One region of the Cupriavidus sp. 10L43_2 genome, then DNA from elsewhere that is predicted to be linked to it. Evidence: predicted binding sites of a transcription regulator. Region 1 holds the regulator's gene; each other region holds the start of a gene.
The links. The regulator LexA, encoded in region 1, represses DNA repair genes until DNA is damaged. The targets are predictions, from matches to a motif close to ACTGTATNNNNATACAGT.
Positions count from the first base shown of each region.

Region 1 (4,180 bases):
GCCTTGCGGGCTTCTTCGCGCTGCACTTCCTTCATCATCGGCGAAGGAGCGGTCTCGGCCTTCTTGGTCTGCACGATCAGGTGACGCAGCACGGCGTCATTGAACTTGAAGGCGTGCTCGAGTTCGGCCAGGGTTTCCTTGCCGCATTCGATGTTCAGGCAAACGTAGTGAGCCTTGGCCAGCTTCTGGATCATGTAGGCCATCTGACGGCGGCCCCAGTCTTCCACGCGGTGAACCTGGCCGTTTTGCGACGTGACGAGCTGCTTGTAACGCTCGATCATCGCCGGCACTTGTTCGCTTTGGTCCGGATGGACGATAAATACGATTTCGTAATGACGCATTGACGCTCCTTTTGGATGTAGCCACCCGGGCGCCATGTCCGGTGTAGCAAGGTTGAATAGCCCGCGAGTATAGCCCGGTTCCGGGCCAGCACGCAAGCCGGCATCCCGGCAGGACGCTGGGAATCTCTCAGTATTGTCGGAAAACAGCCTGCAGGCGAGCCGGATCGGTGCCAAGCGACGCATCCGCCGCCAGCGCCACCAGCAGCAGCACGCGCGCCTTGTACGGATTGAGATTGCCGGCGGAGGCGAATTCGCCCGAGGCCAGGCGCGGGCGTGCCGGCCCCGCCACATGGCCGGCGCCCGTGCGGGAGCTTCGCACCACGGCCACGCCTCGCGCAGCTGCATCGGCGAGCGCGTCGCCCAGCGTCTCATGAACCGAGCCATTGCCGGTGGCCGCCACCACGAACCCCTTTACGCCGGCCGAGACCATCGCATCCACGGCCACCCTGCCCGGCTGGGCATAGCTCGCCACGATTTCGACAAGTGGCCACGCCGTAGGCACGGGCAGCGCTGGCGCGTCGCCGGGGGCGAACGCGCGTCCAAAGCGCACGTAGGCATCCTGCACGAAACCAATTGGCCCGCCCGCCGGCGACGTGAACGCATTGACCGCCGAGGTATGGGCCTTGGCGACATCGCGGGCCGCATGAATTTCCTGGTTCAGGACCACGAGCACGCCCTGCCCGCGCGCATCCGGGCTTGCCGCCACGCGCACTGCGTCGAGCAAATTCAGCGGACCATCGGCCGAGAGCGACGTGGACGGGCGCATTGCCGCGGTCAGCACCACCGGCACCGCGCTCCGCTGCGTCAGGTGCAGGAACATCGCCGTTTCTTCAAGCGTGTCCGTGCCGTGGGTAATCACCACGCCCACCACATCGGGCTGCGCGACCCAATGCGCCACCCGTGCGGCAAGCGTCGCCCACAGGCTGAAGGCCATGTCCTTGCTGTCGATCTGGGCCACCTGCTCCGTCTCCACACGGGCCACCTCGCCCAGCGCAGGCACGGCCTGGATCAGCGACGAGACCGGCACGGTGGCCGCGCGGTACTGCGCACTGCTGGCGGGGCTGGCGGACGAGCCTGCGATGGTGCCGCCGGTGGCGAGCACGACGATGCGGGGCAATGACGTAGACATATAGCGAGAAAATCGAGCGAGTGAGCGGGTGGTGCAGGCGATTGTAACTGTGGCACGCCGAGGGCCGCCGCTCTCGCAAACCCGTGTCGCCGGGCGCACTGGAGTCCGCCTGGTGTCGCGCATGCCCCACATCGCCACTGCAAATTGTGCTTGCACTTCACTCGATACTGTATAAAATCACAGCATACTGTTTAAACATACAGTGCTTCGGCACCACGAGAGACCGGCGACCCATGGCGACCCTGACACCCCGGCAACAGCAGATCTTCGACCTGATCCGCAACACGATCCGGCACACCGGCATTCCGCCGACCCGTGCCGAGATCGCGTCCGAATTCGGTTTCTCCTCGCCCAACTCTGCCGAGGAACACCTGCGAGCGCTGGCCCGCAAGGGCGTGATCGAGCTGACGCCAGGCGCGTCGCGCGGCATCCGCCTCAAGGTGGCACGTAGCGATTCGGAGATGACGGACCAGTTCTCGCTGCCGATGGCCGGCGTGATGCAGCTAACGCTGCCGCTCGTGGGCCGCGTGGCCGCAGGCAGCCCGATCCTTGCCGCAGAGCACATCGACCGTCAGTACCAGGTAGACGCCTCGGTATTTGATGATCGACCTGATTACCTGCTGCGCGTGCGGGGCCTGAGCATGCGCGATGCCGGCATCCTCGACGGCGACCTGCTCGCCGTCAGGAAAGCCAGCGAAGCCGCCAACGGCAAGATCGTCGTCGCGCGGATCGGCGACGATGTGACCGTCAAACGCCTGAAGCGGCGCGGCGACATGATCGAGCTGATCGCCGAAAACCCGGATTTCGAGAATATCGTGGTGCAGGCCGGCCGCGAGGAATTTTCGCTGGAAGGCATCGCCGTCGGGCTAATCCGCTCCTCGGGCTTCTGACTTCCGAGACCGGACGGGCGGCCGCCTGTCCTGGTCCCCAGTTTCGCATTGCCAACGCCGCCCCGTTCTCTCCGGACGACGGGCGTGGACTCCTGCTGTCGCAAACTTCGAGGTGCCGCCATGCTGCCAGTCAATCACACCGCTTCCCGCCGCCCGGTCAAGCCCGTGCCGTTCCGCCAAACCAAGGGCGTGCGCGTCTACCAGGGCGCCCAGCGTCGTACGATGGTCGGCAGCATGGCTGCAATCTGCCGGATGCTGGAACTTGCGGATATGCCCGACAAACTGGACGCATGAACCGCTAGCGGCGGATCCGCGTCGCCCAAATCATTATAACTAGTGCAGTTGCGAGCCCACCACGTGAAATTAAGAGAACGTTTAATTCATCGTGAAAGGTGCTTTACACTCGATGGCGCGCATCCGTAGTACTGGCGCATTGGCGCCGATGCGCGAAACCGGAACTTGTCGACCCCGCCGAGTGCCGGTTTTTTTTCGCCCTCCCCGGCTGGATCAGGTACCAGGATACATGCCAGTCATGTTCTTGCGCAGACGGTCCCACAGCATACGCACGCCCCGCACGGTCCCGCTCAGACCCGCCGAGTAGCCAGGGTCGTAGTAGTGAATCAGCAACGACCGGCGCTCGCCAACTTCCACATCAAGGTTGGCATGCTGGAGCACAAAGCCGTTGAAGACATAGACGCTGCCCGGCTCCACCGGCACGCGGTTGCAGCGGCCACGGCGCAGATCCCGTAGCGTCAGCCATTTTCTGATGTGAAACGGCAGATTGCGCTGAATGCCATGACGAAGCTTGCAAAAAACATTGGCCACAGTGGATACCGCCAGCCGTGGCGGGTGATAAACCAGCAGATCACCGTTGCAAACGCCATCGGGGGCGAGCTTCAGCGGAATCAGCAGCGTCAGCAGATGCGAATCGTAGTGGCGGCAATGGCTCTCGTTGCGCGTAGACGTGCTGGCACAACGAATCACGTGGAACGCTTCCCAACGCAGCGACTTCTTCAGGAGCGTGGTGGCCATGGCCCGAGTCTCGGCGCACACCGTCTCCTCGAGCTTGCGGAAGGCTTCATTGCGACGTAGTAACTCAGCCATTGCGAATGGCTCGGCACGCTCGGGCTGTTCGCCGAAGGATCGATCGATAGCCGCGTTAATGGCAGCCAAGGTCGGCATCGGAATCACACTGGAAAATGCCGCCAGTGCTACATCAGGGTTGAATCGAATTCGCTCCGCCACGGCATGACCTCGCGCTTCGTATAGGTGATTTGCCTAGATGATATGGATTAGACCATTTGGCCCGCCGTGAAGCGTAGCGAAAATCATTCTCGAAAACTTGTCACTATGTGGGCTGTCGCACATGATCCGGGAACAAAGCCCAGTGCATCCACGCCCCCGACGGTTTTCCGGCACATGGGCCGATCAACGATTATTCTTTGGGTGAAGGATCGACGGACACTGGCTGACGATATAAGGGACGCAATGAGGACAAGCCTGGCGGCATGGCTCCTGGTCATCGCCGCACTGATTTCGGGGCCGGGGGTTGCTGCTGAGTTCGGTAGCAAGGGTGGCCCCGAGCCCGCCAATATCGATCAGATTACCGACCTACTTCGCGAAGAGCCCTACGACCTGGAGCTACTGATCAGCTTTGGGACATCGAAGGGCGGATCGGCTGGCCATATCGCCCTGGGCGTCCGTGACGACACGCTCGGCGACGACATTGTCTACTCGGCAAATTTCTACGCCGACCGCACGCCCAAGCACGAGAATGATTTTTACACCGCCAATCTGATGGCGGGCATCCCAAAGAAGGA
Region 1 covers NZ_JBFTJE010000006.1:4,767-8,946, forward strand. The annotation lists gene rpsF (30S ribosomal protein S6) at 1-341, opposite strand, end outside; gene AC1DEL_RS10540 (asparaginase) at 469-1,512, opposite strand; gene lexA (transcriptional repressor LexA) at 1,704-2,360, shown strand; gene AC1DEL_RS10550 (hypothetical protein) at 2,481-2,654, shown strand; gene AC1DEL_RS10555 (hypothetical protein) at 2,868-3,605, opposite strand; gene AC1DEL_RS10560 (hypothetical protein) at 3,849-4,180, shown strand, end outside.

Region 2 (4,180 bases), on a different contig from region 1:
CGCCGGCAGCGCGAAGCCGATCCAGCTCGCCAGCGGCCAGCCGCCGCGCGCGAAGGCCCAGGCGCCCAGCCACGAGCCGGTGGCGCCGCCGACGAAGAAGATCGCCATGTACAGGCCGTTCAGCCGGCTGCGGTGCTCGGCCGACAGCGTGAAGATGGCGCGCTGGCCGACCACAAGGTTCGCCGATACGCCGAAGTCGAGCAGGATGGCCGCCACGGTCAGCGCCAGGAGCGAGGTCATCGACCCCTCCACGCCCACCCGGCTCAACAGGAACGACCCGGCGCCGATGGCCAGCGCGATGGCGGTCATCTGGCGGCTGTGGCCCCGGTCCGCGTAGCGGCCGGCCATCGGCGCGGCGATGGCGCCGGCCACGCCGACCAGCGCGAACACGGCGATGCCGGTCTGCGACATGTGGAACGCAGGCCCGGCCAGATAGAGCGGGATGGTGGTCCAGAACAGGCTGAACACGCCGAACATGCTGGCCTGGTACAGCGCGCGCCGGCGCAGCACGGGCTGGGTACGGAGCAGGTGCGCCATCGACGCCAGCATCTGGCCGTAGGTCACGCCCCGCGCGGGCTGGCGGCGCGGCAGCTTGCGCGCCAGCACCAGCGCCAGCAGCACCATGGCTACGGCCGAGACCGCGAAGATGGTGTGCCAGCCGCCCGTCAGGCCGGCCATCAGGCTCGATACCGGCCGCGCCAGCATGATCCCCATCAGCAGCCCGCTGGTGACGTTGCCGACCACGCGGCCCCGGATATGGTCCGGGGCGAGGTGCGCCGCGAACGGCACCAGCACCTGCACCGCCACCGAGCATAGGCCGATGGCGCAGCCCGCGATCAGGAACACGCTGGCGTGAGTGGCCAGGGCCGCCGCCATGAGCGCCACGGCACAGCCGCCAATCAGCGTCAGGACCAGCTTGCGGTTCTCGACCAGATCCCCGAGCGGCACCAGCAGCACCAGCCCCGCGCAGTAGCCCATCTGGATCAGCGTGACGATCAGCCCGGCAATCTCGGGCGAGAGTTGCAGCGACCGGGCGATCGGGCCGACCAGTGGCTGGGCGTAATAGAGATTGGCGACGATCATGCCGCAGGCCGTGGCCAGCAGCGGCGTGATCCAGGTGGCGGGCTCAGCGGCGCGCTCTGTGGCGGTGGTGGTCATGGGGACGGCCTTGGTGCTCGAAGCCGCCGATTCTAGCGGGAGATAGATAGATGCGTCGGAGGGGTCATTCCGGTGCCGCGTCAGGCATCCGGCCGCTCATCCTCGAAGCGGAACTCCTCCTGCACGGGCGCCGGGTCGTCGCCCTGTTCGTCCGCCGGGATCAGGGCGCTCACGCGCACGCCGAGCAGCCGGATGCGCCGCTCGAGCGGTATCCGCTTCAGGCATTCCGTGGCGCTGCGCCGGATCGCCGCGCCATCGGCGGTATGGGCCGGCATGGTCAGGTCGCGCGTGACCGTGCGGAAATCGTCAAAGCGCAGCTTGATGCCCACCGTGCGGCCCACGTAGCCCTTGCGGCGCAGGTCCTCGCCCACGCGCATGCAGAGCTTGGTGAACGATTCGGACAGCAGAGGACGATCTACGCGTGGGTGCAGGTCGCGCTCGAAGGTGGTTTCGCGGCTCATCGACTTGGGCTCGGAACTGACCACCACCGGGCGGTCATCACGCCCATGCGCCACCTCGATCAGCCAGCTCGCGTAGTTGCGGCCGAAATGGGTCTGGAGCACGCCCTGGTCGGCCTCGGCCAGGTCGCCCACGGTGTCGATGCCGATGCCGGCCAGCTTCTCGGCCGCCTTCGGCCCGATGCCGTTGACCTTGCGCGCCGCGAGCGGCCAGATACGGCGGGGGATGTCGGCGGGGGTGAGCAGGGTCAGGCCATCCGGCTTGTCGAGTTCGGACCCGATCTTCGCCAGCAGCTTGTTGGGCGCCACGCAGATCGAGCAGGTCAGGCCAGTGGCCTCGCTCACGGCCGCCTTGATGCGCGCGGCTACCTCGGCCGGCTCGCCGGGCACCTCGGTCAGATCGATATAGATCTCGTCGATGCCCCGGTCTTCCACCTGCTCGGTGAAGGTGCGCACGGCGGCCTTGAACAGGCCCGAGTAGCGGCGGTAGGCGTCGAAATCGGTCGGCAGCAGGATGGCGTCCGGCGCCAGCTTGGCCGCCTTCATCATGCCCATCGCCGAGAACACGCCCAGCGCGCGGGCTTCGTAGGTAGAAGTGGTGACGACGCCACGTCCGACGTAGTCGCGCAGGCGGGCATAGCGGCGCGAGCCATCGGGCAGCGTCTCCGGGATGGCATTGCGGCCGCCGCCGATGACAACGGCCTGGCCGCGCAGATCGGGATAACGGAGCAGTTCGACGGACGCATAGAAGGCGTCCATGTCGAGGTGGGCGATGCGCCGGACGGGGGTGGACATGGCGAAGGGGGGCGTGCGCGTCGTCGGTACTGTATAAACGTACAGTATAGTGCGTCGGCCCTCGCGTGCCGAGCCGGTGTTAATCCATCATTCCCGGGATGAATCGATTAATCGATCCAAACTTATGCTTCATTTGTCGCGCTGATAGACTTAACGGAATTGCGGCGGGAAACCCACACCCCTTCCATCGCGTAGATCAGCAGCGACACCCAGATCAGTGCATAGCCGAGTTGCTTCTGGGCCGGGAACGGCTCGTGCCACAGCCAGATGCCGAGCAGCAGCTGGAGCGTCGGGCCGGTGTACTGGAGCAGGCCGAGCAGCGAAAGCGGAATCCGGCGCGCGCCGGCGGCGAAGAACAGCAGCGGCACCGCCGTGACCGGGCCGGCCAGCAGCAGCAAGATCTGCGTACCCGGTGCTGCGCTCCGGAAGGTGTCCTGGCCGGTGAAGACGAGCACGCCCAGCGCGGTGGCCGCAATCGGAAACAGCAGCAGCGTCTCCAGCGACAGCCCCTCCAGCGCGCCCAGCGCCCCGGTCTTGCGCAGCAGCCCGTAGCCGCCGAACGACGCCGCCAGCGCGAGCGCGATCCACGGCAGTTGCCCGGCGCTGATGGTCAGCCAGAGCACGCCCCCCGCCGCGACGGCGATGGACAGCCACTGCCCGGGCCGCAGCCGCTCGTGCAGGAACAGCACACCCAGCAGCACGCTGAACAGCGGATTGATGAAGTAGCCCAGGCTCGCATCGACCACCCGGTCGGCCGACACCGCCCAGATATAGAGGAACCAGTTGGCGCAGAGCAGGGCGGCGCTCGCCGCGAAGCCGAGGATCAGGCGCGGATTTCCCGCCACCTCGCGCAGCCAGCCGAAATGCCGCCGCCAGAGCAGGATCGCGCCCAAAAAGACCAGCGACCACACCATCCGGTGCAGCAGGATCTCGAGCGGCGCCACGCCGTGGAGGGATTTGATATAGAGGGGCAGCAGGCCCCAGATGACGTACGCGAGCAGCGCGTAGAAGATGCCGAGTTGCATGGGAGTATCCGGTAGGTGCGCGGATTCTACCGGGACGCCGTCATCGGCGTTGGAACTCGCCTCCCCCTGGCGGGAGAGGCGACAACATCACATCCAAATCACATCGATGTCTTACAGCTTGCGCGCGAAGCTGAACTGCGCGAAGCCCTGCTCGGCCACGTTGAACCAGGCGGCCTCGTTGTTGCGGAACACGCGCCAGTCGTCATAGATCTTCTTGAACGACGGGTTCTTGGCGGTTTCCTCGGCGTACGCGTCCTGCGTGGCCTTGAAGCATGCCTCCATGATCTCCTTCGAGAACGGGCGCAGCTTCACGCCATTCTCCAGCAGACGGGCCAGCGCCTGCGGGTTCACGGCGTCGTACTTGGCCATCATGTTGGTGTGGGCCTCGATGGTGGCCGTTTCCAGCGCGCGCTTGTACTGCGCCGGCAGCTTCTCGAACTCCGGTGCGGAGGCGTAGAACGACAGCTGGGCGCTGCCTTCCCACCAGCCCGGGTAGTAGTAGTACGGCGCCACCTTGTAGAAGCCGAGCTTCTCGTCGTCATACGGGCCGACCCACTCGGCCGCATCGATGGTGCCCTTTTCCAGCGCCGGGTAGATATCGCCACCGGCAATCTGCTGCGGCACCACGCCCAGGCGCTGCAGCACCACGCCGGCAAACCCGGCGATGCGGTACTTCAGGCCCTGCAGGTCCGCCACGGTCTTGATTTCCTTGCGGAACCAGCCGCCCATCTGGGCATTGGTGTT
Region 2 covers NZ_JBFTJE010000023.1:33,318-37,497, reverse strand. The annotation lists gene AC1DEL_RS24875 (MFS transporter) at 1-1,158, opposite strand, end outside; gene dinB (DNA polymerase IV) at 1,239-2,411, opposite strand; gene rarD (EamA family transporter RarD) at 2,534-3,436, opposite strand; gene AC1DEL_RS24860 (TRAP transporter substrate-binding protein) at 3,548-4,180, opposite strand, start outside.
Region 2: the regulator LexA is predicted to act here: its motif matches at 2,440-2,457, upstream of dinB (DNA polymerase IV).

Region 3 (4,180 bases), on a different contig from region 1:
CAGGTTCAGGCCGATCAGCTTCCGGTAGGCCGGGCCGATCGTGTCGCAATGCGTCGGATACGGCACCCAGTCTGAGCAGGCTTCAGCATCCACCACGTTCATGCGGAGGTCGATCGTCACGCGCAGCCAGAGGTCGTGCAGCGGCTGGCCGATGGGGCGAATGCCGCCGCCGGCGAGTTCGATGTCACGTGGCTTGGTGTCGGTAAGGCGGGCCTCGATGTCCCACAGACCGTCTTCCCGCGCATACGCTTCCGCCGTGATGGCACGGCGATGACGCAAGGTGCGGTTGGCAGGCGGGGAAAGTGGCATGACAGCTGGGGCTGACGCGGGATGTTGAGGTGTGACCGGGGGCAAACGTCACGGCCGGGGCGGGACGGCCGACAGCCGCACGGCCGCCAAGGCCGGAAAACCGGGAGAGTTTAACATGCCGCGCCGCTTTGACCGGGAACATCCTGCGATACGGAATGTCGGGGGCGAATTGTTGCGCCGGTGACAACGCCGAACCACGGCGCGACAAGGGCTGGCGGGCGGCCATCGTATCCGGCGGCACGGTCGGTGGTGCGGCGCCGCAACGTTAGGCGCCGGATCACAAAATCCCTATTGCGCACGCAGGTATACAGTGGTCTACGTGGCGTAATCGACACGTTGTTGCCATCTCACTCGTCATCTTCCGCGCCGCGGATGATCTTGCCGACCACGGCGCGCGAGAAGCCGCGCGCGACCATGAAGCGGATCTGCTTGGCCTTGGCCTCCGGAGAATCCGGGGCGGTGCCGAAGCGCTTGCGCCAGACCTCCCGGGCCCGCTCGACCTCGGTGTCCCGCAGGCGGTCCTGGAGGTCATGCAGTTGTTCATTGCCGAGCTGATGGGTCTTGGCCTCCTGCATCACCCGGGCGGCGCCATAGCGGCTGGCGCGGCGATGGACCAGGCTATCGACGAAGCGGTCGTTGGAGAGCCAGTTCTCGCGCTCGAGCGCGTCGAGCAGGGTATCCACCTCCTCGGGCGTCTCGGCGTGCGGCGCCAGCTTGCGCCGCAGTTCGGCGCGGCTGTGCTCGCGGCGCGACAGGTAGCCAACGGCGCGGGCCTTCAGCGAGAGCGGGGGGCGGGAGCCAGCCATCAGGGGTCATCGACAGTGCAGTACCAATAAAAAAAGCCGCCGCACGATCTGCGACGGCTTCCGAGGGGCGGAGAAAGCTCCGCCTCAGCCTTCGATTTCGGCCGGCGCGCTGACGACAGCGGCGTTCATCGCCACCACGCCCAGCGCCGCACGGACCTTGTTCTCGATCTCAGCGGCGATGTCAGGGTTCTCGCGCAGGTATTCGCGCGCGTTGTCCTTGCCCTGGCCGATCTTTTCGCCGTTGTAGCTGTACCACGCGCCCGACTTCTCGACGATCTTGGCATCCACGCCGAGGTCGATGATCTCGCCCTGACGGGAAATGCCCTGGCCGTAGAGGATGTCGAAGAATGCCTCGCGGAACGGCGGCGACACCTTGTTCTTCACCACCTTGACCTTGGTCTCGTTGCCGATGACGTCGTCGCCCTTCTTGATCGAGCCGATGCGGCGGATGTCCAGGCGCACCGAGGCGTAGAACTTCAGCGCATTGCCGCCGGTGGTCGTTTCAGGCGAACCAAACATCACACCGATCTTCATGCGAATCTGGTTGATGAAGATCACCAGGCAGTTGGTGCGCTTGATCGTACCGGTCAGCTTGCGCAGCGCCTGGCTCATCAGGCGGGCCTGCAGGCCGGGCAGCGAATCGCCCATTTCGCCCTCGATTTCGGCCTTCGGCACCAGTGCGGCCACCGAGTCGATCACGATCAGGTCGATCGAGCCCGAGCGCACCAGGGCGTCGGTAATTTCCAGGGCCTGCTCGCCGGTGTCCGGCTGGGAGATCAGCAGTTCACCCACGTTCACGCCCAGCTTGCCGGCGTAGTTCACGTCCAGCGCGTGTTCCGCGTCGATAAAGGCGCAGGTGCCGCCCAGCTTCTGCATCTCGGCCACCACCTGCAGCGTCAGCGTGGTCTTGCCCGACGATTCCGGACCATAGATCTCCACCACGCGGCCGCGCGGCAAGCCGCCGACGCCCAGCGCGATATCGAGCCCCAGCGAGCCGGTCGACACCACTTCGATGTCCTTTTCGATCTCGCCATCGCCCAGACGCATGATCGAGCCCTTGCCGAACTGCTTCTCGATCTGGGAGAGCGCGGCGGCAAGCGCCTTCTGCTTCTCAGCGCTCACGCCGGCGCCGGCCTTCTTGTCGTCCATGGTCGTCCTTCAGTCAATGGTGTATAAATAGGCCGCATGCGGCGCGACGCCTGATTTTTAAGCGATTTCCGACGGAAATCGGCCTGAAAAGTGATCTGGCGTGCGACCCGACCCGGCTGCCCACAAGGCAGCCTGCGGAATGTCGGGTACTGTATAAAAAAACAGTATGCTTGGCAAGCCCCACCGGTTCCGCAACCGCGTGGCGTGCGATGCTGGCAACAGGGTGGAGACAACCATGCGCATTCTGATTGCGGAAGATGACGACGTGCTGGCAGACGGGCTCACGCGCTCGCTGCGGCATTCCGGCTACGCCGTCGACCACGTCGCCAACGGCGTGGAAGCCGATTCGGCCCTGTCGACCCAGCATTTCGACCTGCTGATCCTGGACCTCGGCCTGCCCCGCATGCCCGGCCTGGAGGTGCTCAAGCGCCTGCGCACGCGCGGCGCGATGCTGCCGGTGCTGATCCTGACCGCCGCCGATGGCGTGGACGAGCGGGTCAAGGGCCTGGACCTGGGCGCCGACGACTACATGGCCAAGCCCTTCGCGCTGTCCGAGCTGGAGGCGCGCGTGCGCGCGCTGGTCCGGCGCGGCGCGGGCGGCGGCGCCACGCTGATGCGCCACGGGCCGCTGGCCTTCGACCAGGTCGGCCGCATCGCCTACCTGAACGAGCAGATGCTGGACCTGTCCGCACGCGAGATCGGCCTGCTGGAGATCCTGCTCACGCGCAGCGGGCGGCTGGTTTCCAAGGAACAACTGGTGGACCACCTCTGCGAGTGGGGCGAGGAAGTCAGCAACAACGCCATCGAGGTCTATGTGCACCGGCTGCGCAAGAAGATCGAAGTGGGTGGCATCCGCATCGCCACGGTGCGCGGCCTGGGTTACTGCCTGGAGAAGTTCCAGCCGGTGATGGCGGCGCATGGCTGATCCGGGGGCGGCATGCGCCTGCTGAGACTGCGCTGGGGCCGCCCGCCGGCCCTGCCCCCCCTGCCCAACTCGCCGCCGCCCCTGCCGACCCTGGCCGACGCCGCGGCGGAGGACGCCGCGCTGGCCGACGCCCTGCCGCACCTGGAAGAATCGTCCGCCCATCCCTCCCCGCGCTCGCTGTTCGGCGAGATCCTCGACTGGATGCTCGCCCCGCTGCTGCTGCTCTGGCCGATGAGCATTGCGGTCACCTACCTCGTCGCCAAATCCATCGCCAACGGTCCGTTCGACCGCGCGCTGGAGGCCAGCGCCATCGTGCTGTCCCAGCAGGTGCGCGAGGTGAACGGCCGCGTGACGCTGCAGCTGCCGCTCTCCGCGCGCGAGATCCTGCGGGCCGACGAAACCGACAATATCTATTACCAGGTGGTGGGCAAGCGCGGCGAGTACGTGGCCGGCGACCACGATCTGCCGCTGCCGTCCGAGGAGGACCAGGGCCATGCCGGGCTGGTGTCCCTGCGCGACGACCGCGTGGCCGGCAACGACGTACGCGTGGCCTATACCTATGTCGACCTGAAAAGCGCCGGCTCCCAGCCGGTGCTGGTGCAGGTGGCCGAGACGCTCGACAAGCGCGCGCGGCTGGCCAACGAAATCATCAAGGGCGTGATCCTGCCGCAGTTCGTGATCCTGCCGCTGGCCGTGGTGCTGGTCTGGTTCGGCCTCACGCGCGGGCTGGCGCCGCTGACCGCGATCCAGCAGCGCATCCGGGCGCGCAACCCCGGCGATACGAGCCCCATCGACGAGACCGCCGCGCCGCAGGAGATCACGCCGCTGGTGGCATCGTTCAATGACCTGCTGGCGCGACTGGACCAGTCCGTGCAGACGCAGAAGCGCTTTATCGCCGATGCCGCGCATCAGATGAAGACGCCGCTGGCCGGGCTGCGCATGCAGGCCGAGCTGGCGCAGCGCGAGCAGTCGCCCGAGGAATTGCGCCGCT
Region 3 covers NZ_JBFTJE010000007.1:168,439-172,618, reverse strand. The annotation lists gene AC1DEL_RS12905 (DUF2889 domain-containing protein) at 1-309, opposite strand, end outside; gene recX (recombination regulator RecX) at 657-1,115, opposite strand; gene recA (recombinase RecA) at 1,200-2,264, opposite strand; gene AC1DEL_RS12890 (response regulator) at 2,500-3,189, shown strand; gene AC1DEL_RS12885 (sensor histidine kinase) at 3,202-4,180, shown strand, end outside.
Region 3: the regulator LexA is predicted to act here: its motif matches at 2,413-2,430, upstream of recA (recombinase RecA).